DNA from 4 places in the Micromonospora trifolii genome. Region 4 is predicted to be linked to each of the others. Evidence: riboswitches for the same ligand, from Rfam matches in the RefSeq annotation. Region 4 holds a riboswitch; each other region holds the start of a gene.
The links. Region 4 has a riboswitch for cobalamin ahead of ACQRWP_RS14555 (acyl-CoA thioesterase). Riboswitches for the same ligand answer to the same signal wherever they lie in the genome.
Positions count from the first base shown of each region.

Region 1: another riboswitch for cobalamin. It lies ahead of ACQRWP_RS07740 (ribonucleoside-diphosphate reductase subunit alpha); the one in region 4 lies ahead of ACQRWP_RS14555 (acyl-CoA thioesterase).
Region 2: another riboswitch for cobalamin. It lies ahead of cobN (cobaltochelatase subunit CobN); the one in region 4 lies ahead of ACQRWP_RS14555 (acyl-CoA thioesterase).
Region 3: another riboswitch for cobalamin. It lies ahead of ACQRWP_RS07700 (CbtB domain-containing protein); the one in region 4 lies ahead of ACQRWP_RS14555 (acyl-CoA thioesterase).

Region 1 is NZ_CP191526.1:1,713,043-1,718,420, forward strand. Features, by position in the region: gene ACQRWP_RS07725 (aldo/keto reductase) at 1-921, shown strand, start outside; gene ACQRWP_RS07730 (FadR/GntR family transcriptional regulator) at 935-1,654, opposite strand; gene ACQRWP_RS07735 (enolase C-terminal domain-like protein) at 1,662-3,059, opposite strand; cobalamin riboswitch at 3,491-3,707, shown strand; gene ACQRWP_RS07740 (ribonucleoside-diphosphate reductase subunit alpha) at 3,900-5,378, shown strand, end outside.
Region 2 is NZ_CP191526.1:2,495,505-2,500,882, forward strand. Features, by position in the region: gene cobN (cobaltochelatase subunit CobN) at 1-1,722, opposite strand, end outside; cobalamin riboswitch at 1,981-2,157, opposite strand; gene ACQRWP_RS11620 (MBL fold metallo-hydrolase) at 2,474-3,190, shown strand; gene ACQRWP_RS11625 (hypothetical protein) at 3,202-3,537, opposite strand; gene ACQRWP_RS11630 (RNA polymerase sigma factor) at 3,664-4,245, shown strand; gene ACQRWP_RS11635 (hypothetical protein) at 4,238-4,957, shown strand; gene ACQRWP_RS11640 (hypothetical protein) at 5,047-5,378, shown strand, end outside.
Region 3 is NZ_CP191526.1:1,705,528-1,710,905, reverse strand. Features, by position in the region: gene ACQRWP_RS07710 (ABC transporter permease) at 1-877, opposite strand, end outside; gene ACQRWP_RS07705 (amidohydrolase family protein) at 1,196-2,074, opposite strand; cobalamin riboswitch at 2,340-2,495, shown strand; gene ACQRWP_RS07700 (CbtB domain-containing protein) at 2,530-2,733, shown strand; gene ACQRWP_RS07695 (CbtA family protein) at 2,724-3,497, shown strand; gene ACQRWP_RS07690 (histidine phosphatase family protein) at 3,494-4,090, shown strand; gene ACQRWP_RS07685 (MFS transporter) at 4,171-5,378, opposite strand, start outside.
Region 4 is NZ_CP191526.1:3,186,707-3,192,084, forward strand. Features, by position in the region: gene ACQRWP_RS14545 (hypothetical protein) at 1-173, opposite strand, end outside; gene ACQRWP_RS14550 (zinc-dependent alcohol dehydrogenase family protein) at 222-1,214, opposite strand; gene ACQRWP_RS14555 (acyl-CoA thioesterase) at 1,329-1,775, opposite strand; cobalamin riboswitch at 1,973-2,186, opposite strand; gene ACQRWP_RS14560 (copper resistance CopC family protein) at 2,318-4,366, shown strand; gene ACQRWP_RS14565 (copper chaperone PCu(A)C) at 4,432-5,034, shown strand; gene ACQRWP_RS14570 (Dyp-type peroxidase) at 5,058-5,378, shown strand, end outside.

The DNA.
Region 1 (5,378 bases), 1.5 Mb from region 4:
GCCTCCCAGGGCGGCAATCTCTACCGGGCGACGTCGGACGAGCAGTTCGCCGCCGCCGTGGACACCGCGTGGGCAGGCGGCATCCGATACTTCGACACGGCGCCGCATTACGGGCTGGGCCTGTCCGAACGGCGCCTCGGCGCGGCCCTGCGCTCCCGCCCGCGCGGAGAGTACGTGGTGTCGACGAAGGTCGGCCGGCTGCTCGTGCCGTCACCGGAGACGGCACACCGGCGGGATCCGGAGGGGTTCGACGTTCCCGCCGACCATCGCCGGGTCTGGGACTTCAGCCGCGACGGCGTACGCCGTTCGCTGGAGGCGAGCCTTCGGCGCACCGGCCTGGACCGGATCGACGTGGTGTATCTGCATGATCCGGACGAGCACTGGGAGCAGGCCGCGCACGAGGCGATCCCGGCGTTGGTGGAGCTGCGGGAGCAGGGCGTCATCGGTGCCGTCGGGGCGGGGATGAACCAGTCCGCGATGCTGGCCCGCTTCGTGGCGGAGACCGACGTGGACGTGGTGATGTGCGCCGGCCGGTACACCCTGCTGGAGCAGGGCGCGTTGACCGACCTGCTGCCCGCCGCGCAGGCCCGCCACGTCGGCGTGGTGGTCGCCGGGGTCTACAACTCCGGGCTGCTGGCCCGGGACATGCCACCGACCGACGCCGTCTACGACTACCAGCAGGCGCCAGCAGAGGTGATCGACCAGGCCCGCCGGATAGCACGGGTCTGCCAGATGTACGGCGTCACGCTGCCCCAGGCGGCGTTGGCGTTCGTCCGTCGCCACCCGGCCGTGGTCTCGACGGTCGTCGGCATGCGGGACGAGGCCCAGGCGACCGAGACCCTGCGGCGAGCTGGTGTCGACGTCCCGGATCAGCTCTGGGCGGCGCTGTACGACGAGGGGCTGCTCGACGTGCAGTCGTGAGGGTCAGCGGTCACTACCGGGCCGTCTCGATGCTGGCGTCAGCGTCGTCGGGTAACCCCTGCAACGACTCCTCCACACCGATCAGGTGGTTGGCCATGCGGGTGCGGGCCCGCTCCGGGTCGCGCGCCACGAGGGCCTTCAGGATCGCCACGTGTTCGTCGTGGGTGCGCAGGTCCGCGCCCTCCTCGTGCAGACTCCGCCAGAGTCGGCCACGGATGGTGCGCCCGGCGAAGGCTTCGATCAGGCCGACGAGCACCGGATTCTCGGCGTGCACGGCGATGATCCGATGGAAGGCGATGTCGATCTCCATGATCCGCTCGTGGTCCGGCGGTGACTGGCCGATCAACCGGGCCGCCTCGTCGAGCAGGTCACCCGCCTGGGCCAGGGCCTCGTCGGTGATCCTGGTCGCCGCCAGGCAGGCGGCCTCGCACTCCAGCAGACGGCGAACGGTGTGGATGTGCCGGGGGTCGCCCTGGCCCTGGAAGTCCACCACGAAACCCATCGGGGCCAGCAGTTGTGGCGCGTCGAGGTTGGTGACGTAGGTGCCGTCGCCCTGGCGGATGTTGACGATGCCGAGGATCGACAGGGCTGACATCCCCTCGCGCAGGGACCCCCGCGAGACACCGAGCTGCTCGGCGAGGTCCTTCTCGATAGGCAACCGGTCCCCGGGCCTGAACTGCCCTTCGAGGATCATCCGCTTGATGCCGTTGACCACTTCGTCAGTGCGAGACATGACCCCCCTAACGGCCGGCGGGGGTGGCCTTCCCACCCGCGATCACGTACGCCGCCTCCGGAGATGACACGGTAGTCGGGTCTGTCGCCGCCCAGTAGTGGCCGTCGGGAAACCGGTAGAGCGCGATCGACTCGGGACGCATCCGGGTGGAGTAGCCGGGCTGGCTGGGCAGGACGTATCCGCTGCCCGAGCCGGTGTCCCGGATGATGCACGGGTCGGTGAAGTGCTCGTGCAGGTGGTCGACGAACTCGGTGACCCGGTCGGTGAGGTCCCCCGAGATCGCGACGTAGTCGAGCACCGACACGTGTTGGACCATCTCGCACAGCCCGACACCGCCGGCGTGTGGGCACACCGGGACGTCGAACTTCGCGGCGAGCAGCAGCACGGCGACGATCTCGTTGATGCTGGCCAGCCTGCCGGTGTCCAGTTGGCAGAAGTCGATGGCCTCGGCTTGGAACAGCTGCTTGAACATCACCCGGTTGTGGCAGTGTTCGCCGGTGGCGACGCCGATCGGAGCGACGGCGCGGCGGATGGCCGCGTGGCCCAGGATGTCGTCGGGGCTGGTCGGCTCCTCGATCCACAGTGGCTTGAACTGGGCGAGGGCGATGACCCACTCGATGGCCTGACCGACGTCCCACACCTGGTTGGCGTCGATCATCAGGTTGCGATCCGGCCCGAGGATCTCCCGCGCGATGGCGCATCGGCGGATGTCGTCGTCGAGGTTGGCGCCCACCTTGAGCTTGACGTAGCCGTAGCCGGTGTCCACCGCCTCCTGACACAGCCGGCGCAGCTTGTCGTCGCCGTAGCCGAGCCAGCCCGCCGAGGTGGTGTAGGCGGGGTAGCCGGTCCGGTCGAGCTCGGCGAGGCGGGTGGCCTTCGTGCCCTCCTTGGCTCGCAGGATGGCCAGTGCCTCGTCGCGGGTCAGGGCGTCGGACAGGTAGCGCAGGTCCGCGATGTCGACGAGTTGCTCGGGGGACATGTCGACGAGCAGCCGCCACAGCGGCTTGTCGGCGACCCGGGCGACCAGGTCCCACGACGCGTTCAACACGGCGGCGAGGGACAGGTGGACGACGCCCTTCTCCGGTCCGAGCCAGCGCAGTTGCGAGTCGGAGGTGAGGAGGCGGTAGACCGCGCCCATGTCCGCTGCCATCGTCGCCACGTCCAGGCCCACCAGGCGCTGTGCCTGGTGGACTGCCGCCGCCGCGACGATGTCGTTGCCGCGACCGATGGTGAAGGTCAGGCCGTGCCCCGCGAGTGGCGCGCCCACGCCGTCGACGCCGTCGGTGTGCAAGATGACGTAGGCCGCCGAGTAGTCGCCGTCCTTGTTCATGGCGTCTGAACCGTCAGCGGTCAGGGAGGTGGGGAAGCGGACGTCTTCGACGGTGACGGCAGTGATCTGCGGCATGCGCTCCTCGCCCGGCTAGGCTAAAGATCAGATGATCACTGGGAGTATACGGAGGGCTGCTCCAGCGAGTCAACGATGTCGATCACCGCAAGCCCGCAGACATATGATGTTTGCGCCGCTGGGTCGATCCGCCTTACCGCCCATCGTGCCGGTTGGCGGGCGAAGGTGACGGGGGTGGCCGGCCGTGGAGATTGGATGTTCCGCCTCAGCCCAGGGCATTGACGGCGGCATATGGGTGTGGCCTGCGGCACCGCAGTCTCGATACGTCAAATCTTTGTCGATTGTCGACACCCGCGTGGAGGGCCCCGTCTCCGGTGCCTGGCGTCGGTCGGCGTGGCGTGCTCGGCCGGGTTGGTGACGGTGGTCACCGAGTCGGCACCGACACGCCCGAGACCGACATGTGGGGTGTGACAACGACTGCGTCCCTATATATGGTGTCGAGCGCAGCTGGTTCGACCGCTCATCCGGGGCGGTCGAGGCAACAGGGAACCCGGTGGAAATCCGGGACTGTCCCGCAGCGGTGAGTGGGAACGACCGCCGTCATCAGCACTGGGCCACCAATCGGCCTGGGAAGCGACGGCCAGTAGGAGACCGGCGAGCCCGGTCGTGCCCGCGAGTCCGAAGACCTGCCAGCGCGCCGCGTACCCGCACCCGGGTGGGCGGCGGTCCGAGGCCGCGTGGGACGGCTGACGCCACCTGACCCACGCCGGGCTGGCGTGGCGTCCGTCGGTGTCTGTCTCCTCGCGTCCGGGCCACCAGGTCTCGAACTCCGAGGAGCGAGTGGTGACAGTCACCGAGGTAGTCCCGGCCAGCGGCGACGCGGCCCTGCGGCGGACGCCGATGCAGGTCCGCAAGCGCGACGGCGGCACCGCACCCGTGGACGTGAACAAGATCGTCCGGGCGGTCGAGCGGTGGGCCGACGACCTGACCGACGTCGACCCGATGCGGGTGGCCACCCGTACCATCAGCGGCCTCTACGACGGCGCCACCACTGCCGAACTGGACCGGCTGTCCATCCAGACCGCCGCCGAGATGATCGGTGAGGAGCCGCAGTACTCGCGCCTCGCCGCGCGGCTGCTGGCCGGCTACGTCGACAAGGAAGTGCGTCGACAGGGCATCACCTCGTTCAGCGCGGCGATCCGGGTCGGCCACGCCGATGGCCTGATCGGTGACGACACCGCCGCATTCGTCGCCGCACACGCCGCGACGCTCGACCACGCCATCGACCCGGACGGCGACCGCCGGTTCGAGTACTTCGGCCTGCGCACGGTGTACGACCGCTACCTGCTGCGCCACCCCACCAGCCGCCTGGTGTTGGAGACCCCGCAGTACTGGCTGCTGCGGGTGGCCTGCGGCCTGTCCCGGACGGCCGACGAGGCGGTCGACTTCTACCGGTTGATGTCCAGCCTGGCCTACCTGCCCAGCTCACCGACCTTGTTCAACTCCGGTACCCGGCACACCCAGATGTCCTCCTGCTACCTGGTCGACTCCCCGCTCGACGAGCTGGACTCGATCTACCAGCGGTACGCCCAGGTCGCCAACCTGTCCAAGTTCGCCGGTGGCATCGGCATTGCGTACTCCCGCGTCCGCTCCCGGGGGGCGCTGATCCGGGGCACGAACGGGCAGTCCAACGGAATCGTGCCGTGGCTGCGCACGCTGGACGCGAGCGTCGCCGCGGTGAACCAGGGTGGCCGGCGCAAGGGCGCGGCCTGCGTCTACCTGGAGCCGTGGCACCCGGACATCGAGGAGTTCCTGCAACTGCGGGACAACACCGGCGAGGACGCCCGGCGCACCCACAACCTCAACCTGGCCAACTGGATCCCGGACGAGTTCATGCGCCGGGTCGAGGCCGACGAGCTGTGGTCGCTGTTCGACCCGCAGGAGGTACCCGAGCTGCCCGACCTGTGGGGGGAGCGGTTCGACGCCGCGTACCGGGAGGCCGAGGCGCAGGGGCGCTACGTGCGGCAGGTCCCGGCGCGGGAGCTGTACGGGAAGATGATGCGGACCCTCGCCCAGACCGGCAACGGCTGGATGACCTTCAAGGACGCCGCCAACCGGCTCTGCAACCAGACCGCCGAGCCGGGCAATGTGGTGCACCTGTCCAACCTCTGCACCGAGATCGTCGAGGTGTCCAGCGACGCCGAGACCGCCGTGTGCAACCTCGGCTCGGTGAACCTCGCCGCCCACCTCACCGCCGGCGGCATCGACTGGGAGCGGCTGCGCGCCACGGTGCGGACCGCGGTCACCTTCCTCGACCGGGTCATCGACATCAACTACTACCCGACCACGCAGGCGGCGGCGAGCAACCCCCGCTGGCGG
Region 2 (5,378 bases), 690 kb from region 4:
CATCGGCGGGACCAAATGGTCGACGACCACGGCGTGCGCCCGCCGCTTGGCCTGGGTGCCCTCGCCGGGGTCGTTGACGATGAACGGGTACACCATCGGCAGGTCGCCGAGGACCGCGTCGGGCGCGCAGTCGGCGGCCAGGCCGAGGCCCTTGCCGGGCAGCCACTCCAGGGTGCCGTGCTTGCCCAGGTGCACCACGGCGTCCGCGCCGAAGCCGCCGTCCGCGACGGGCGCTGTCAACCAGCGGTACCCGGCCAGGTAGTGGTGGCTGGGCGGCAGATCCGGGTCGTGGTAGATGGCGATCGGGTTCTCCCCGAAGCCGCGGGGCGGCTGGATCAGCAGCACCACATTGCCGAAGCGCAGCCCGGCGAGCACGATGTCGCCGCCCTCGGTGTACAGCTCGCCCGGCGGCTCACCCCAGTGCTCCCGCATCCGCTCGCGCAGCTCGGCCGGGACCTGGTCGAACCAGCGTCGGTAGGTCGGCCCCGGTATCCGGGCCTCGGCGGCGGCCAACTGCTCCGGGGTGAGCCACTCCACGTCGTGACCACCGGCCGCGATCAGCGCGTGGATCAGCGCGTCGCCGTCGTCGGGCGGTGGCGCGTCACCCAGGTCGTAGCCGGCCTCGGCCAGCGCGGCGAACAGTCGGACCGCCGAGGCCGGGGTGTCCAACCCGACGGCGTTGCCGACCCGGGAGTGCTTGGTGGGGTACGAGCTGAGCACCACGGCGACCCGCTTGTCGGCGTGCGGCACGTACCGCAGCCGGGCGTGGCGCACCGCGATCCCGGCGACCCGGGCGGCCCGCTCGGGGTCGGCGGCGTAGACCGAGAGCCCGTCGGCGTCGATCTGCTTGAACGAGAACGGCACGGTGACGATCCGGCCGTCGAACTCGGGGATGGCCACCTGCATGGCGGCGTCCAACGGGGACAGCCCGGCGTCGCTGTCGGCCCACTGCGCGCGGGTGCTGGTGAGGCAGAGCGCCTGGATGACCGGCACGTCCAGGGCGGCCAGGGCACCGACGTCCCAGGCGTCCTCGTCGCCGCCACCGGAGGCGTCCGCGGCGACCGCTCCGCCGGCCGCGAGCACCGTGACCAGCAGCGCGTCACAGCGGGCGAAGAGCCCGAGTGGGCCGGCGCCCGCGGTGAGCCCGCGCAGCGAGCCGCAGAAGATCGGCAGCGGGTTGCCGCCGGCTTTGTGGACCGCGTCCGCGAGGACGTCGACGAAGTCGGTGTTGCCGGCGAGGGCGTGCGCCCGGTAGAAGACGATTCCCACTGTGGGCCGGTCCGGGTCGGCGGGGTGTTCGCCGTGCACGCCGTACGCCGGGGTGGGCGCGGGCGGGGCGAACCCCTCGCCGGTGAGCAGCACCGTGTCGGAGAAAAACCGGGCCAACTGCCCGAGGTTGTCCGGGCCGCCCTCCACCAGGTACGCCAGCGCCTGGGTGACGACCCCGGACGGCACCGTGGAGATGGCCATCAGCTCCGCGTCGGGCAGCGCCTCGCCGCCGAGCACGACCGTTGGCACGCCGGTGGCGAGCACCGCGGCGAGGCCGTCCGGCCACGCCTGCCGACCGCCGAGCAGGCGTACGACGACGAGGGCGACCCCGTCGAGCAGGGCGGGCACCTCCTCGGCGGTGACCCGGGCGGGGTTGGCCAACCGGTAGTCGGCGCCGCTGGCGCGGGCAGCCAGCAGGTCGGTGTCGGCGGTGGACAGCAGCAGGATGCGCACGGCAGGCTCCGGAAAGTGACGCCCTGGGGCCCTCACGGGGGCAACCGGGGCGATGCGGGTGGGTACGGCGTCAGCCGGTACGACGGCCCGCGCGAACGGCGGACCGACGTGGGCGTCGGGCCGGTCAGCGCCGGGCGATCAGCTCAACGGTGCCGGTAGCCGGTGTCCTTGGAATGCACTGCCTGGAGCGCAATACGACGATGATCGTCGATGAATGAGACGCCGTGCGTCATCGGGTCCTCCTCGGGTGTCCACGCCCTGGGGTGCATCCCGACGGCCGAAGTATCCTGGCTTCCGGATCGACGCTCTCCCCCGGCCTTCCAACCGCAGACACACGGCCGTGACTCACGAGGGGGGATCGCTCCCCGGTGACAGTGGCGGGACCGCGTCGGATTCGCACCGACTTCCTTCACTGCCGTCAGGCCGCGAATGCTGCCACACCCCTCCACCGCCGGTCAACGCGTGCCCAGCCCCACCGGGCGGGTGCCACTCATCGAGTTTCACCGATTACTTCGACCGCCAACCGGTGGGTCGCAATGCCCCGAATCAATGCCAGCCCCTCCTTTGCTCTGCTTACCTGTAGGCACCAGTGACGCTCCGTGCCTGGCGCGAATAGGCAAGCAGAGCAAAGGGGGTAGCACCCGCCCTGGCCTGCGCCGATCGTCGGAGGGGACGGTGGCGTGCGGCACCCTGGCCTAACATCGGCGAACGCCGCACCAAAGTCCGCGATCAATCTCGGAGGTCGATCACCTTGGTCGCTCCGCAGTTCCATCATCTGGCGGGCCGGGTCTGGCTCTGCCCGGGCGATCCGGACCCGGAGGCGGTCCAGGCCGGCGTCGCCGTCGTCGCCGACGAACGCGGCAGTGTGATGATCGACGCCGGGCAGAGCCCCGCGCACGCCCGCGATATCCAGGCCGCGCTGGCCGCCGCCGGCCTACCGAAACCGCGCTGGCTGGTCTACACCCACCATCACTGGGACCACGTGTGGGGCGCCTGCGCCTGGCCCGGGGTCGAGATCGTCGGACACGAGGCAGCGGTGCCGCTGCTGCGCGCCGAGGCCACCCGACCGTGGAGCCACCGCTACCTGCACGAGCAGGCACGCGCCGATCCCCGTCTCGGCCCGAGCTTCCGAGCCCGCGCAGGCGCGATGGCGTCCTGGGACGGCTTCGCCATCCAGCCGCCGACCCGGACCTTCGCCGACGGGGACGAGCTGCCGGTCGGAGTTCGGCTACGTCACGTCGGGGGCGGGCACGCACCGGATTCGACAGTGGTGCTGGTGCCCGACTCGGGGGTCATGCTGCTGGGCGACTGCTTCTACCCACCGCCGGCCCACCTGCGCCGGCCGGAGGACGGCCTCGACCTCGACCTGGTTCGACGACTTCTCGACGACACCTACCACTGGTACGTCTCCAGCCACGCGGAGCCGATGACGCTCGAAGAGGCCCGCTCAGCCGTGCGGTGCGCCTGAGCGGTCGAACCTCAGCGGGAGTGGCGTTCCGGGTGGGCCCGGCTCCAGGTCCGCATCCGTTCCGGGTAGCCGGTGCGCGCCGCCTCGTACAGCGGCACCGCGTGCTTGCGGGCGATGGCCCCGGCCGCGCGGGGCGTTCCGGTACGGCGGCGGATCCACTCGCCGTCGTGGGCGATCGCCACCACGGTGGTGTCCGTCGCGGTCGTCTCCGGCTCCAGGTAGAACTCCACCCCGCGCCGAGTGGCCACGAACGCCTCCAGCGCCGCGAGGTCGTCGCGGGTCGCCTCCCGGTCCAGCTTCGTCGGGGTCGCCTCGGCACCCCGTGACCGGCGGTTGAACCAGCTCATGCCCCGCCCCTCTCCTCGATGCCCCTCCAGTGCAGCACCGATTCCTGGCAATACGCTGCACGCCGGATGGGAGAGAGCTGACCCGCGGGGAAATCCCTGTGGAACCCGCGACGGGTGGGCGGTGTCATGAGTGTGATCCGAACGGAGGCTCCCCTGGACGACGAGGCGCTCGTCACCCGCGCTCGGGCAGGTGATCTGGAGGCGTACAACCTCCTGGTCGCCCGGCACACCGCGTCCGCGTACCGGACCGCGGTGCTGCTCGGCGCGGGCTCGGACTCCGAGGACGTCATCCAGGAGGCGTTTGTGAAGGCGTACCGGAAGCTGTCCCGCTACCGGGGCGACGCGTCCTTCCGGTCGTGGCTACTCGCGATCGTCGCCAACGAGACACGCAACCTGCACCGCTCCCGGGGCCGGCGCGACGGGCTCGTCCTGCGGGCGGCGGCAGCGGACCCGACGTCCGAGATCGCCGAGGACGACGCGGTCGGCGCGGTCCTCGCCGGGGAGCGCCGGGCGTCGCTGGTGCAGGCGCTGCGGCAACTGCCGGTACGGGACCGCGAGGTGATCGTCTGCCGGTTCTTCCTCGATCTCACCGAGGAGGAGACGGTGTCTGCTCTGGGCTGGCCCCGGGGCACTGTGAAGTCGCGCACGTCCAGGGCGCTGGCGAAGCTTCGCGGCCTGCTCGACCGTGAGGAGGTCCGGCATGGGTGACCTCGAACGGGAACTGCGCGACCTGTCCGCCTGGCTGGACACTCCCGATCCGCCCGACGTGACCGCCCGCGTCCGCGTACGACTCAGCACGCCCGCGCCCCGGCGGCGCCGGTGGCGTTCGCTCGCCGCGGCGGCGCTCGTCACCCTGCTGGTGGCGGTGTTGCCGCCGACGCGGGCCGCCATCGCCGACGTCGTCACAGGGCTGCTGCGCTTCGCCGGGGTCAGCATCGCCACCTCGCCCGCCCCGACGCCGCCCGGCGGCACCGCGGCACCGCTGCCCGGGCAGCGGGCAGTGGCCCTGGACGAGGCGCAACGGGCGGTGCGGTTTCCGATCCGTCTGCCGGCGATGCTGGGCCCGCCGGAGCAGGTGCTGGTCGCCGACCCGGACGCCACGGGCCGGTACCGGGTGGCGACGCTGCTCTACGACGGGGGTGCGCTGCGCGTGGACGCGTTCGACGGTCACCTCGACCTGGCCTTCCACAAGGAGGTCACCCCGCCGGGCGCGGACTGGGTCCAGGTCAACGGCGACTTCGCCGTCTGGGTCGACGGCCCACACGTGTTGTCCTACGTGGACCGGGCGGGCGGGATCCGCCAGGAGACCGCCCGGCTGGCCGCCTCGACCCTGATCTGGCAGGACAACGACGTGAGCTATCGGCTGGAGGGCACCTTCACCAAGGCCGAGGCGATCGAGATCGCGCACTCCGTGCGTTAGGAACCTGGCGGGCCCGGGCGGTGTCGGAAGGGTGCGACGAGTTGTCGACGCGTACCGGAAGGGGCGAGATGGGTTCCTGGGGCAGGTTGATGCTGGCATCCTCGGTGGTCCTGCTGGCGGGGTGCACGACCACGACCAGCGGCGCGACTCCGACGGCGGGTGCGGCCGCCACGGCGAGCACCGCGGCCGCCTGCGCGGCGCGGATCGAGACGGGGTCGCTGCCCGACTGGGCGGACGCCGGGTTCAGCGGGGACGCGCGAATTCCGCACGTCTTCGGCGCGAAGGGTGACATCGTGGCGGTGCTGTTCGCCCACCCGCTGCGGCAGGTCCGGACGGACGGGTCGAACAACAAGATCCTCTGGGTGGCCCGTGCCGCCACGACCTCGCCCGACCCGACCGCACCGGCAACCCTGGTGATCAC
Region 3 (5,378 bases), 1.5 Mb from region 4:
CGATGAGGAACGCGCCGATGATGGTCCCGACGACCCGGCCCTGCCCGCCGAACAGGCTGGCTCCGCCGATGACCGCGGCGGCGATGACGTCGAGCTCCAGCGAGATCCCGTAGTTGGGCTGGCCGGAGTTGACCCGGGACGCGGCGATCATGCCGCCCAGCCCGACCAGCACGCCGGCCAGCACGTACACCCCGGTCAGGTGCCGCCCGACCCGGATGCCGGAGCGGCGGGCCGCCTCCAGGTTGGAGCCCATCGCGTAGGTGTACTGACCGAAGCGGGTCTGGGAGAGCAGGAAGGCGACCCCGACGGCGACCAGGACGGTGATCACCACGGCGAACGGAATGCCGAGGATCTGCCCGTTGCCGAGCAGTTGGAAGGATCGGGGCAGGCCGTAGACGCCGACCGCTCCGGTGATGATGAAGACGAGGCCGCGGCCCACGGACATCGTCCCCAAGGTCGCGATGAACGGCGGAATCCGGGCCACCGTCACCAGCAGCCCGTTCAACAGCCCGGCCAGCGCGCCGACGCCGATCGCGACCGCCGTCGCCGCCCAGAGCGAGAAGCCGAGGTCGCGCACGACCATCGCGCCCAACACGCCGGCGAGCGCGGCGACCGACCCCACGGACAGGTCGATGCCCTTCGTGATGATGACCATTGTCTGGGCCGTGGCGATGATGGCGATCACCGCTGTCTGTGCCCCGATGTTGAAGAGGTTGTCCGCTGTCAGGAAGTACGGACTCGCGAAGGTCAGGGCGATGAAGAGGACGACCAGCGCGGTCGCGGCGGTGAACTCGGAGACGGCGTGGGAGATCCGTTCCCGGAACCAGTCGCTGAGTTCGCCGCGCTGCGTGCCGGCGGTTGCCTCGGCGCTACTCATCGTCGGACCTGACCTCCCCAAGCGTGGCGCCGGCGTCCGACGGGGACCCGCCGACGAGCCGAACGCCTGTGAGCGACCAACCCCGCTCGGACGGCAGTGCGACTGGTGCCCGCACAACCCTTGGAGATAGGTCGGATGTTTCCCACGATCAGGCGTTACCTTGCCACGCATTCACGTATGTTGCCAAGGTCTTGCCGGCATGTTTTGCCATCGTTACCTGCACCACCGAAGGCATACGTCTGACCAAATCGACATCGGCTGCCGTCGCTAGCATGTTATCGATAACATGCTATGTCCCCAGTTCGGAAGCCGCTGCGCTCAGGAAGAAGCCAGCCGGTAGACCCGTCCGGCGGTCTGGCGCCAGATCGCCGCCCGCTCGTCGTCGGACAGCGGATCCAGCAGGTCACCGAGGACGGTGACCCAGCGGGTGTACGAGGTGGCGAGCAGGCACACCGGCCAGTCCGAGCCGAACATCAGCCGATCCGGCCCGAACACGTCCAGGGCGTGCTCGACTGCGGGCCGCAGGCCGGCCGTCGTCCAGGAACCGCCGTCCACTTCGGTCACCAGGCCGGAGAGCTTCGCCGTCGTGTTGGGCTCGGCCGCGAGCGCCCGCAGGTCATGCCGCCAGTCACCGAGATCGGCGCGCCCGAGCGGAGGCTTGCCGAGGTGGTCCAGGACGAAGCGCACCTGGGGCAGGTCGCGGACGAGCCGGGTCGCCGCCGGCAGTTGACGATGGCGCACCAGGAGGTCGAAGGCGAGGCCGGCGGCACCGACCGTGGCGATGCCCCGCCGCACGTCGGGGCGGTCGAGATAGGTCGGGTCGGGTTCGGACTGGACCAGGTGGCGGATCCCGACCAACCGTTCGCCGCCGCGCGCCCTGCGTAGTCGGGCGAGGCGGCGGTCGACATCGGCGGCGGTGAGGTCGACCCAACCGACGACCCCGCCGATGAGGGGGTCGTCAGCCGCGATGCCGAGCAGCTCGGGCGTCTCCGACCGAACGGCGACGGACTGGACGACCACGGTCTGGGTGACCCCGGCGGCCCGGGTCGCCGGGGCGAGCTCGACCGGCGTGAAGTCGTCGTCGATCGCGGCCATGGTCTGCGGATCGATCCAGGGCTGTGGGTGCCGCGCCCGGACCCAGAGGTGATGGTGCGCGTCGACGATGCCCGATCGTCGCGCGACCTCGCCGGTCGTCACCGGACCCGTCCTGGCGCGTTCTCGTCCACACCACACCCCGCCCAGCCGCTGATCGAACCCCCGGGTCAACCCGGAGCCACAGAGTCGATCTGGCAGGTTGACCATGTTAGCGGTAACAGACTGTTGTTGAGTCGCGGAACTCGCGCCACGACCGGCTTCCGGCAGTGTCGCTGTTTGGTCTGACGAATCCACTGGCACCTGCGGCTGGTCCGCCTCGCTGACGTACCGATATTCAGACGTCTCCGGGGGCGCGGCGTCCGGGTTGACCGCCTGAGGCGGCACCGATACCGTCGACCCACTATCTGCGGCGACGCGAGGGAAGCCGGTGTGAATCCGGCGCGGTCGCGCCACTGTGAGCGGTTCCTCAACCACAACTGGGGGCCGCGAGCCAGGACGCTCGGTCGTCCGCAGCCTTGCGATGGGGACGCGTCATCCCTGGGGAGGTTCGTGTATTCATGTCTAGCTCCGCTTCCAGCCAGCCGGTGGTGCACCCCGCTGGCAGTGCCCGTCTGCTGTGGACGGCTCTGGCGACCGTTGCCGTGCTCACCCTGCTGGCGTACCTCGTCGCCTTCGACCAGGGGGCGGTGTCGCGCAGCGGGATGTACCTGCACGAGCTGATGCACGACGGCAGGCACCTGCTGGGTGTCCCGTGCCACTGAACACCACCACTCCCCCGTTCGTCGCCGTCCTCGTTCGCGGGCTGCTGGCCGGCCTGATCGCCGGTCTGCTCGCCGGGGCGTTCGCGTACGTCGCTGGCGAACCGCACGTCGAGGCAGCCATCGCCATCGAGGAGGCGGCGTCGCACGCCGAGCCCGCCGCCGCTGGTGCGCACGATCACGAGGACGCCCTGGTCAGCCGCACTGGTCAGCGCGGCGGCCTGTTCCTGGCCACCGGCCTGTTCGGGGCCGCGATGGGTGGCCTGCTGGCCACGGCGTACGTCCTGCTGTCCCGGCGGCGGCGGCGCGGCGACGACGACGGGCGGTCGGGTCTGCTGCTGGCCGGCGCGGCGCTGCTCGGCGCGGTGATCGTGCCGTTCCTCAAGTACCCGGCGAACCCGCCGGCGGTCGGCGACCCGGCCACCATCAACCAACGGACCGTCACCTACCTGTTGATGGTGGTGCTCGGGCTGGTGGCCGTGTGGGCCGGCTCGCTGGGCTACCGGTCGGTCGGCGCCCAGGCACCGACGTGGTTGCGCGCCGCCGCGGCCGTGGGCGGGTTCCTGCTGGTCACGGCAGTGTCGTACGTGGTGATGCCGTCCTTTCAGGAGGTCCCGGCGGACTTCCCGGCGACCCTGCTGTGGAGCTTCCGACTGGCCTCGCTCGGCACCCAGGTCGTGCTCTGGACCGGCATCGGCCTGCTGTTCGCGGCCCTGATGCACCACGAGCGGCGTCGCCGGGCCGGCACCGCACTGCCGAGCACGTGACCGGCACCAGCCTCCGGCTGGTCGCCCACGGTCACACCGCCGCTCTGCGCGGGGCCCGCTTCGGCGGCGCCGACGACGGCCTGGACGAGGGTGGCCTGCGTGCCGCACTCGCCCAGGCCCGCGCGGGCGCAGACCGGCGTGGGCCCCTCGGCGTGAACGCCACCTGCCTGTCCAGCCCCGCGGCGGCCGCCCGACAGACCGCCGACGCCTTCGGCCTGCTGCCGACGATCGAGACGGCGTTGGCCGACTGTGACTACGGGGACTGGTCCGGACGGTCGCTTGCGGAGATAGCTGGCACGCAGCCGCAGGCGCTGCACGACTGGCTGTCCGCACCGGACTCCGCGCCGCACGGCGGTGAGTCCGTCACGGCCGTGCGGGATCGGGTCGGCAGGTGGCTGGACGAGCAGCACCGGGCCGGTGGGCGCGTCATCGCTGTCACCCACCCAGTGGTGATCCGGGTCGCGGTGGTGCACGCCCTTAGTCTTCCGTTGGCGACGTACCGGCAGGTGGACGTGGAGCCGTTGGCGGTCGTCCGGCTCGCCAGCCAGGGCACGCGCTGGCACCTTCGGCTGGGCGCGCCGCGAGCAGCTTGAGGTCGCACCAGAACGGCGCAGGCCGTGCCCACCAGCAGTGGACACGGCCTGCGCTCGTTCGGCGACGGTCAACCGCCTGCTCAGTGGTGCCGGTGGGGCAGGTGCAGCTCGACCGGCTCGGGCGGAAGGTCGTCGACACCGGCGGCGACGGCCTGTTCGTGACGGCGACGCGCCGAGGGCAGGGCGAGTGCCGCGAAGACGGCCAGGACCGCGACGCCCGCGCACACCCAGAAGCCGGCGGTGAACGCCGCGTCGGTGGGCAGCCCCGCAGGGGTGCTGTTCGACGTGATGACGGCCGCCACGACCGCCGCGCCGATGCTGCTGCCGATGGTGCGGGCGATGGTGTTGACGCCGCTCGCCTCGCCGGTCTGCCCGGCCGGGACGCTCTCGATGATGGCGTTGGACATCGCCGCGAACGCCAGGCCGATGCCGGCGCCGGTGAGCACCCCGGAGAGCAGCACCTGCCAGGTCGCGCCGTGCGCGAGCGCCGGCAGCGCGAATGCGACGACGACCGCGACCGTGCCGAGGAACATCGGAACCTTGGGACCGAAGCGTCGGTCCAGCAGACCGGCGAGGGGACCGAAGACCACCATCATCAGGACGGTGGGCAGCAGGAACAGGCCCGCCTGGGACACCGTCTTGCCGAACCCGTACCCGGTGGCGGCGGGAAGTTGCAGCAGGGTCGGTACCAACACGAACGTCCCGAACATCGCGAAACCGAGGATCAGGGCGACGAGGTCGGTGGCCCAGACACCGCGAATCCGCATCAGGCGCATGTCGATGAGTGGCTCGCGTACCCGTAGCTCGACCCGGACGAACACCACCATCGCGACCGCGCCGAGCAGGAACAGGCCGATGGTCTTCGGCTCGGTCCAGCCCCAGCCTTGTCCCTTGCTCACGGCCAGCAGCAACGAGACCAGCGACACCGACAGGATGGCCGCGCCGAGCATGTCGAGCCGCCCGGGCGTGCGGACCCGCGACTCGGGCATCCCGAAGATGGCCCCGAGCAGCGCGACGACGACGAGGACCAGCGGTAGCCAGAACAGCCAGTGCCACGACAGGTGCTCCACGATCGGGCCCGCGGCCACGATGCCGACACCGGCGCCGACCCCGAAGATCGCCGACAGCAGGCCGACGGTGACGCCGACCTTCTCCCGGGGCAGTTGGTCGCGGACGATGCCGATCGACAGCGGCAGGATCGCTCCGGCGGCTCCCTGCAGCGCCCGCGCGACGATCAGCACGGTCAGGTTGGGAGCCAGGGCGGCGAGCAGGGTGCCCGCGGCGAGGG
Region 4 (5,378 bases):
AGGCTGCTGCCGCGATGGCGGGCGGACATCCACTCTTGGAACGCCGCCAGCTCGCCCTGACCGCGCGCCAGGGCGAATCCCGTCAGCATGGACCACGCGCGGTCGTACCTTGGCATCCCGACGTACATGCCCAATCGGTGATCCATGTGCCACAAGAACTCATCCCAGCTCACCCCGGGATTCTTTCTGACGACCGCTGCGGTGTGTACGAACGGCTTGGCTCAACCGGCGACGTCCACGACGACCTTGCCCTCGGCGGTGCCGCCGGTGACCAGGTGGTGGGCGTCCATGATCGTGTCGAGCGTGAACCGGCGCTCATCGAGTCGGGGGCGCAGCGCGCCGGCGTCGGCCAGCGTCGCGATCTCGCGCAGGATGTCGCCGTGGTGTTCGCGGCCCCGCCCGGTGAGCATCGGCAGCAGGGTGAACACGCCGGAGTAGGTCGCGCCTCGGAACGACAACGGGGCGAGCGAGTGTGAGCCCCAGCCCAGCGCGCTGACGACGTGCCCGTGGTAGGTGCGTACCGCCGCGAACGAGGCGTCGAGCGTCGCGCCGCCGACGTTGTCCATGACGATGTCGAACCCCTCGCCGCCGGTGTACCTCTCGACGTACTCCTCGACCTTGCTCGTGGTGTAGTCGATCGGCACGGCGCCCAGGCTCTCGATCACCCGCATGCTCGCCGGCCCGCCCGTGGCGTACGCCTCGGCGCCGCGCGCCTGGGCAAGCTGCACGCCCACGTATCCGACACCGCCAGCACCGCCGTGCACCAGCACCTTCTGCCCGGCGTGGACTTCGGCCCGGTCGACCAACCCCTCCCAGGAGGTGATCGCCGCCAGTGGCAACGCGGCGGCCTCCCGCATCGAGAGGCTCCTCGGCTTGACGGCCAGCAACCGGGCGTCCACGGCGGCGTACTCGGCCAGCGAACCCTGTAGGTCACCGACGCCCCCGCACAGCCCGTACACCTCGTCCCCCGGCTCGAACCCGGTCACCTCCGCGCCGACCGCCGCGACGACGCCGGCGAGGTCCAGGCCGAGCACCGCGGGCAGCTCGACACGCGCGTGCGCGGCCTTACCTGCCTGGATCTTCGTGTCGAGCGGGTTGACGCCGCTGGCGACGATCCGCACCAACACCTGGCCGGGCCCGGGGGTGGGTTTATCGATCTCCTCGACCGTCAGCGGAACGTCGAACTCCCGCAACAACGCGGCGCGCATAACCATCCACACTCTCCGTGATCGAGGCTTCACGTGGACGCTATCCGACCGGACAGGCGGCGGGGCGGGTTCCTTGGACCGCGCCCGCGCCCGCGCCGCGACAGGCGGGCCGAGCGCGGGTTAGTCGTCTTCGGCACCGTCGAGCAGCGCGCGTCGCAGTGCCAGTCGGTGCTTCCGGCGGATCTCCGCCTCCCGGTACCGTCGGCGGTCCCCATCGGTCTCCGGCAGCAGCGGCGGCACCGTCCGAGGCTGGCCGTCGTCGTCGATGGCGACCATGACCAGGTGGGCGGTGGCCACGTCGGTGGGCGGCACCGCCCGGTCCCACCGGTCGGCGGTCACCTTGACGGCCACCTCCATCGAGCTGCGGCCGGCCCAGGTGATCCGGGCGTCGACGTGCACGACGTCGCCGACCCGCACCGCGCGGAGGAACGCCGTCTCGTCGATGGCGGCGGTCACCGCCGGCCCGTCGGAGTGCCGGGCAGCGACCACACCGGCGACGGAGTCGATGAGGTTGAGGATCCGGCCGCCGTGGACCGTACCCATCAGGTTGGTGTGGTGCTGGTCCATGATCTGCGAAAGGGTCAGGTGCGACGCCGACGGTGCTCGGCCGGCGATGGTGGTGGTGTCGTGCACAGCGGTAGTCCGTCCCTCGGGAAACCACACCGCCGGGTCGCGGACAGACGCTGGCGAGGACCTGGCCGTGCACCACACGCACGGCCCGTCACCCGCTCAGCCCACCCGCGAGGCCGACGGCAGCGCACACGGTTGTGTACGCGGCGCCGGCAGGTCTTCGGACTCGCGGGCCTGACCGGTCGCGCCGGTCCCCTACTGGCCGTCGCTTCCCAGGCCACTGGCCCAGTGCTGATGACGGCGGTCGTTCCCACTCACCGCTGCGGGGCAGCCCCGGATTTCCACCGGGTTCCCTCTTACGACGCCCAGCCGGTCACGACGGGGCGAACCAGCGCCGTCGGCGAGCATAGCTGGCCAGGGAATGTGTCCACCCGGGGCGTCCTGCCGCGGCGACGGATGGCCTGATCGTCAACTTTTGCCATCTGAGGAAGAAGATCGTCACCTCTTGAAAAAAGTCTCGCGAGGGTGAGGATATCCAGATGCGTCGTCTCCCCCAGACTTGCGGGCGGGTGGTCTCGGGCCTCCTCGCGTTCCTCCTCGCCTCGGCGGTCGCCCTCCTCGCGTCCGCCCAGCCCGCCGCAGCGCACGGGACCCTCGCCATGTCCACACCGGCGAGCGGCGCCACAGTGCGCGAGCCGGTGACCGAGGTGCGGCTGTTCTTCACCGAGAAGGCCGCCGCCAACGCGTTCTTCACGATCACCGCCCCGGGCGGCACCCGGGTCGACAACGGCTGGTCGTACGGGGAGCCGAAGCCGCTGGACAAGCCGGTGCGCGAGTACTTCCTGGTCAACGGGCAGTTCGAGCCGCGGGAGTACACGACGGGGTTCCCGGCCGTGGTGGCCGTCGCGCATCTGCCCGCCAAGGGCCAGTACTCGGTGAGCTACCTGTCGGTCGCCTCGGACGGCGACACCGTGCGGGGCACCCTGACCTTCCGCTACGACGGGCGGGTGACGGCAGCGCCGAAGGGGTGGAGCCCGCCGTCGACTCAACCGGACCCGGCGCTGGTGGCCGCCACCGAGCAGCACAACTCGTCCGGGCAGGCCTCGGCGGTGCCGACCACCGCGGATGATCCGTCGACCCCGCCGGCTGCGGCGGCACCGTCGACCGGGTCGACCGAGGAGAGCGGTCCCGGGGCACTGGCCTGGGCCGGCTGGGCGGCGGCGATTGCGGCGGTCGGAGCGGTGGCCGGGTTCGTCGTCTGGCGTCGCCGATCCGCCGGCACACCCACCGGCCGGGGCCGTACCTCGGCGGCGACCTCCGGTCGACGCGGCGGTGGCGCCCGTACCACGAACAGGGCCGGCACTGGCAAGACCGTCGGCGGCAAGGCTGCCGGGGACAAGACCGGCGGGGGCAAGGCCGGCGCGGCGACCGGCGTCGTCGCGCGTAGCGCGAGCGACAAGCGGCGGCCCGCCACCGTGCCAGCGGAGCGCAAGGGCAACACGGTCGTCACGGCCCGCACGGGCGTCACTGTCGATCCGACGTCGAGCGATCAGGTGACCAAGGCCCTCGCCAGCACGGACGGCGAGCTGACGGCCGACCCCGGACCACGGCCCGACACGGACCTCGCCGGCGCGACGCCGGGGTCCCGGTTGAGCAACACCCACCTGGCGCTGCTCGTCGGCGGGCTGGTGATCGCCCTGCTGGCCGGGTTCGGGTTGGCCCGTATCGGCACCGGCGACGAGAGTCCGACGACCGGCAATTCACGACCGGCAGCCGGTGGATCGCCCGACTCGGGCCAGGTGGGCTCCGCGACCGACGGGCACCAGCACCCGGCCGGTACGGGGCCGCACACGCATCGGGGTGACGACGCGACGGGCGCGACGTTGGCGACCGGGACGACGGTCAGCGCCGGTGGGTACACCCTGCAACCGCTGGAGCGGTCCCAACCCCCTGGTGTACGCGCCGACTACCGGTTCCGCATCGTCGGGACCGACCGGCAGCCGGCAACGACCTTCGCGGTCGTACACGACAAGCCGTTGCACATGATCGTGGTGGGCCGCGACCTGACCGGCTACCAGCACCTGCACCCGACGATGGCGCCCGACGGCACCTGGAGCGTCCCCCTGACGCTGGCCCGACCCGGCGGCTACCGCGTCTTCGCCGACTTTTCCGTCACCGCGGCCAACGGCAAGCAGCAGCCGCTCGTGCTGGGCGTCGACCACATCGTGCCCGGCGCGCACAGCCCGACCGCACTGCCGCCGGCGCAGGCGCAGGCGACGGCTGGTCCGTACGCGGTGTCGATGACCGGCACCCCGACGGTGGGGGTGACGGCGCCGATCCATTTCCAGGTCAGCGCCGACCCGACCGTACCGGTGCAGCTGGAGCGGTACCTGGGCGCGTACGGGCACCTGGTCGTGGTTCGCGAGGGTGATCTCGGCTACGTGCACGTCCACCCCGAGCAGGAGCTGGTCGACGGGACTGTCAAGTTCTGGCTGACCGCGCCGAGTTCAGGCCGGTACCGAGCCTTCTTCGACTTCCAGGTCGCCGGCACTGTGCACACCGGGGAGTTCACGATCAACGTTCCCTGAGTCCGGAACTTTCTCCGAGCTGCGGCCGACCAACCTCCCAGCAGCAACCATCGGAGGAAGAACACATGCGCACCACCAGCCCAAACGCTTCACGGCGCCGCTCGGCCGCCGTCCTCGCCGCCGCGATCCTGACGGTGGGCGTCGCCGGCTGCGGCTCGTCCGACTCTCCGTCGACAGCGCAGGCGGGCCCGTCCGCGTCGGCCTCGGCCAACCCGGACGCTGGCGTGATCGGCATTCGTGACCCGTGGGTGAAGGCGGCTGACAAGGGCATGACGGCGGCCTTCGGGACCCTGGTCAACGATGGTGATGCCGATGTCACGGTGACGAGTGCCACGACCTCCCTGTCGCCGATGGAGCTGCACGAGATGGCCATGAAGGACGGCAAGATGGTCATGCAGCAGAAGCAGGGCGGCATCGTGATCAAGGCCAGGAGCACGCATGCCTTGGAGCCCGGCGGCGACCACCTCATGCTGATGAACCTCACCAAGCCCGTTCAGGCCGGCGATGAGTTGACCTTCACCCTGACCTTCGCCGACGGCAAGACCCAGGAGTTCCGCGCGGTGGCCAAGCCGTTCACCGGCGCGCAGGAGAGCTACGCCCCCGGACACGGCGAGCCCATGCCCGGCGTGAGCGCCACGCCGGGGATGAGCATGAGCCCGGCATCGTGACGCAGACACCACCTGTCCGGCCGGTGAGCAGGCGTGGCCTGCTCACCGGCGGAGCCCTGGCCGCCGGCGGAGCACTGGCCGGCGGTGCCGCGATCGCCGCCACCCGTGTGGGGAGGACCGGACCGCCGCCAACGACGGCTGCCGACACGACGCCCGTGGCGACCGTCGGCGGCCTGGTCGAGCCGTTCCACGGCACCCGGCAGGCCGGGGTGGCCACCGAACCACAGGCGCACGCGTCGTTCGTGGCGCTCATCCTGCGGGCCGGCGTCGACCGGGCCGCCCTGGGTCGGATGTTGCGGTTGCTCACCGACGACGCCGCCCGGCTCACCCAGGGCCGACCTGCG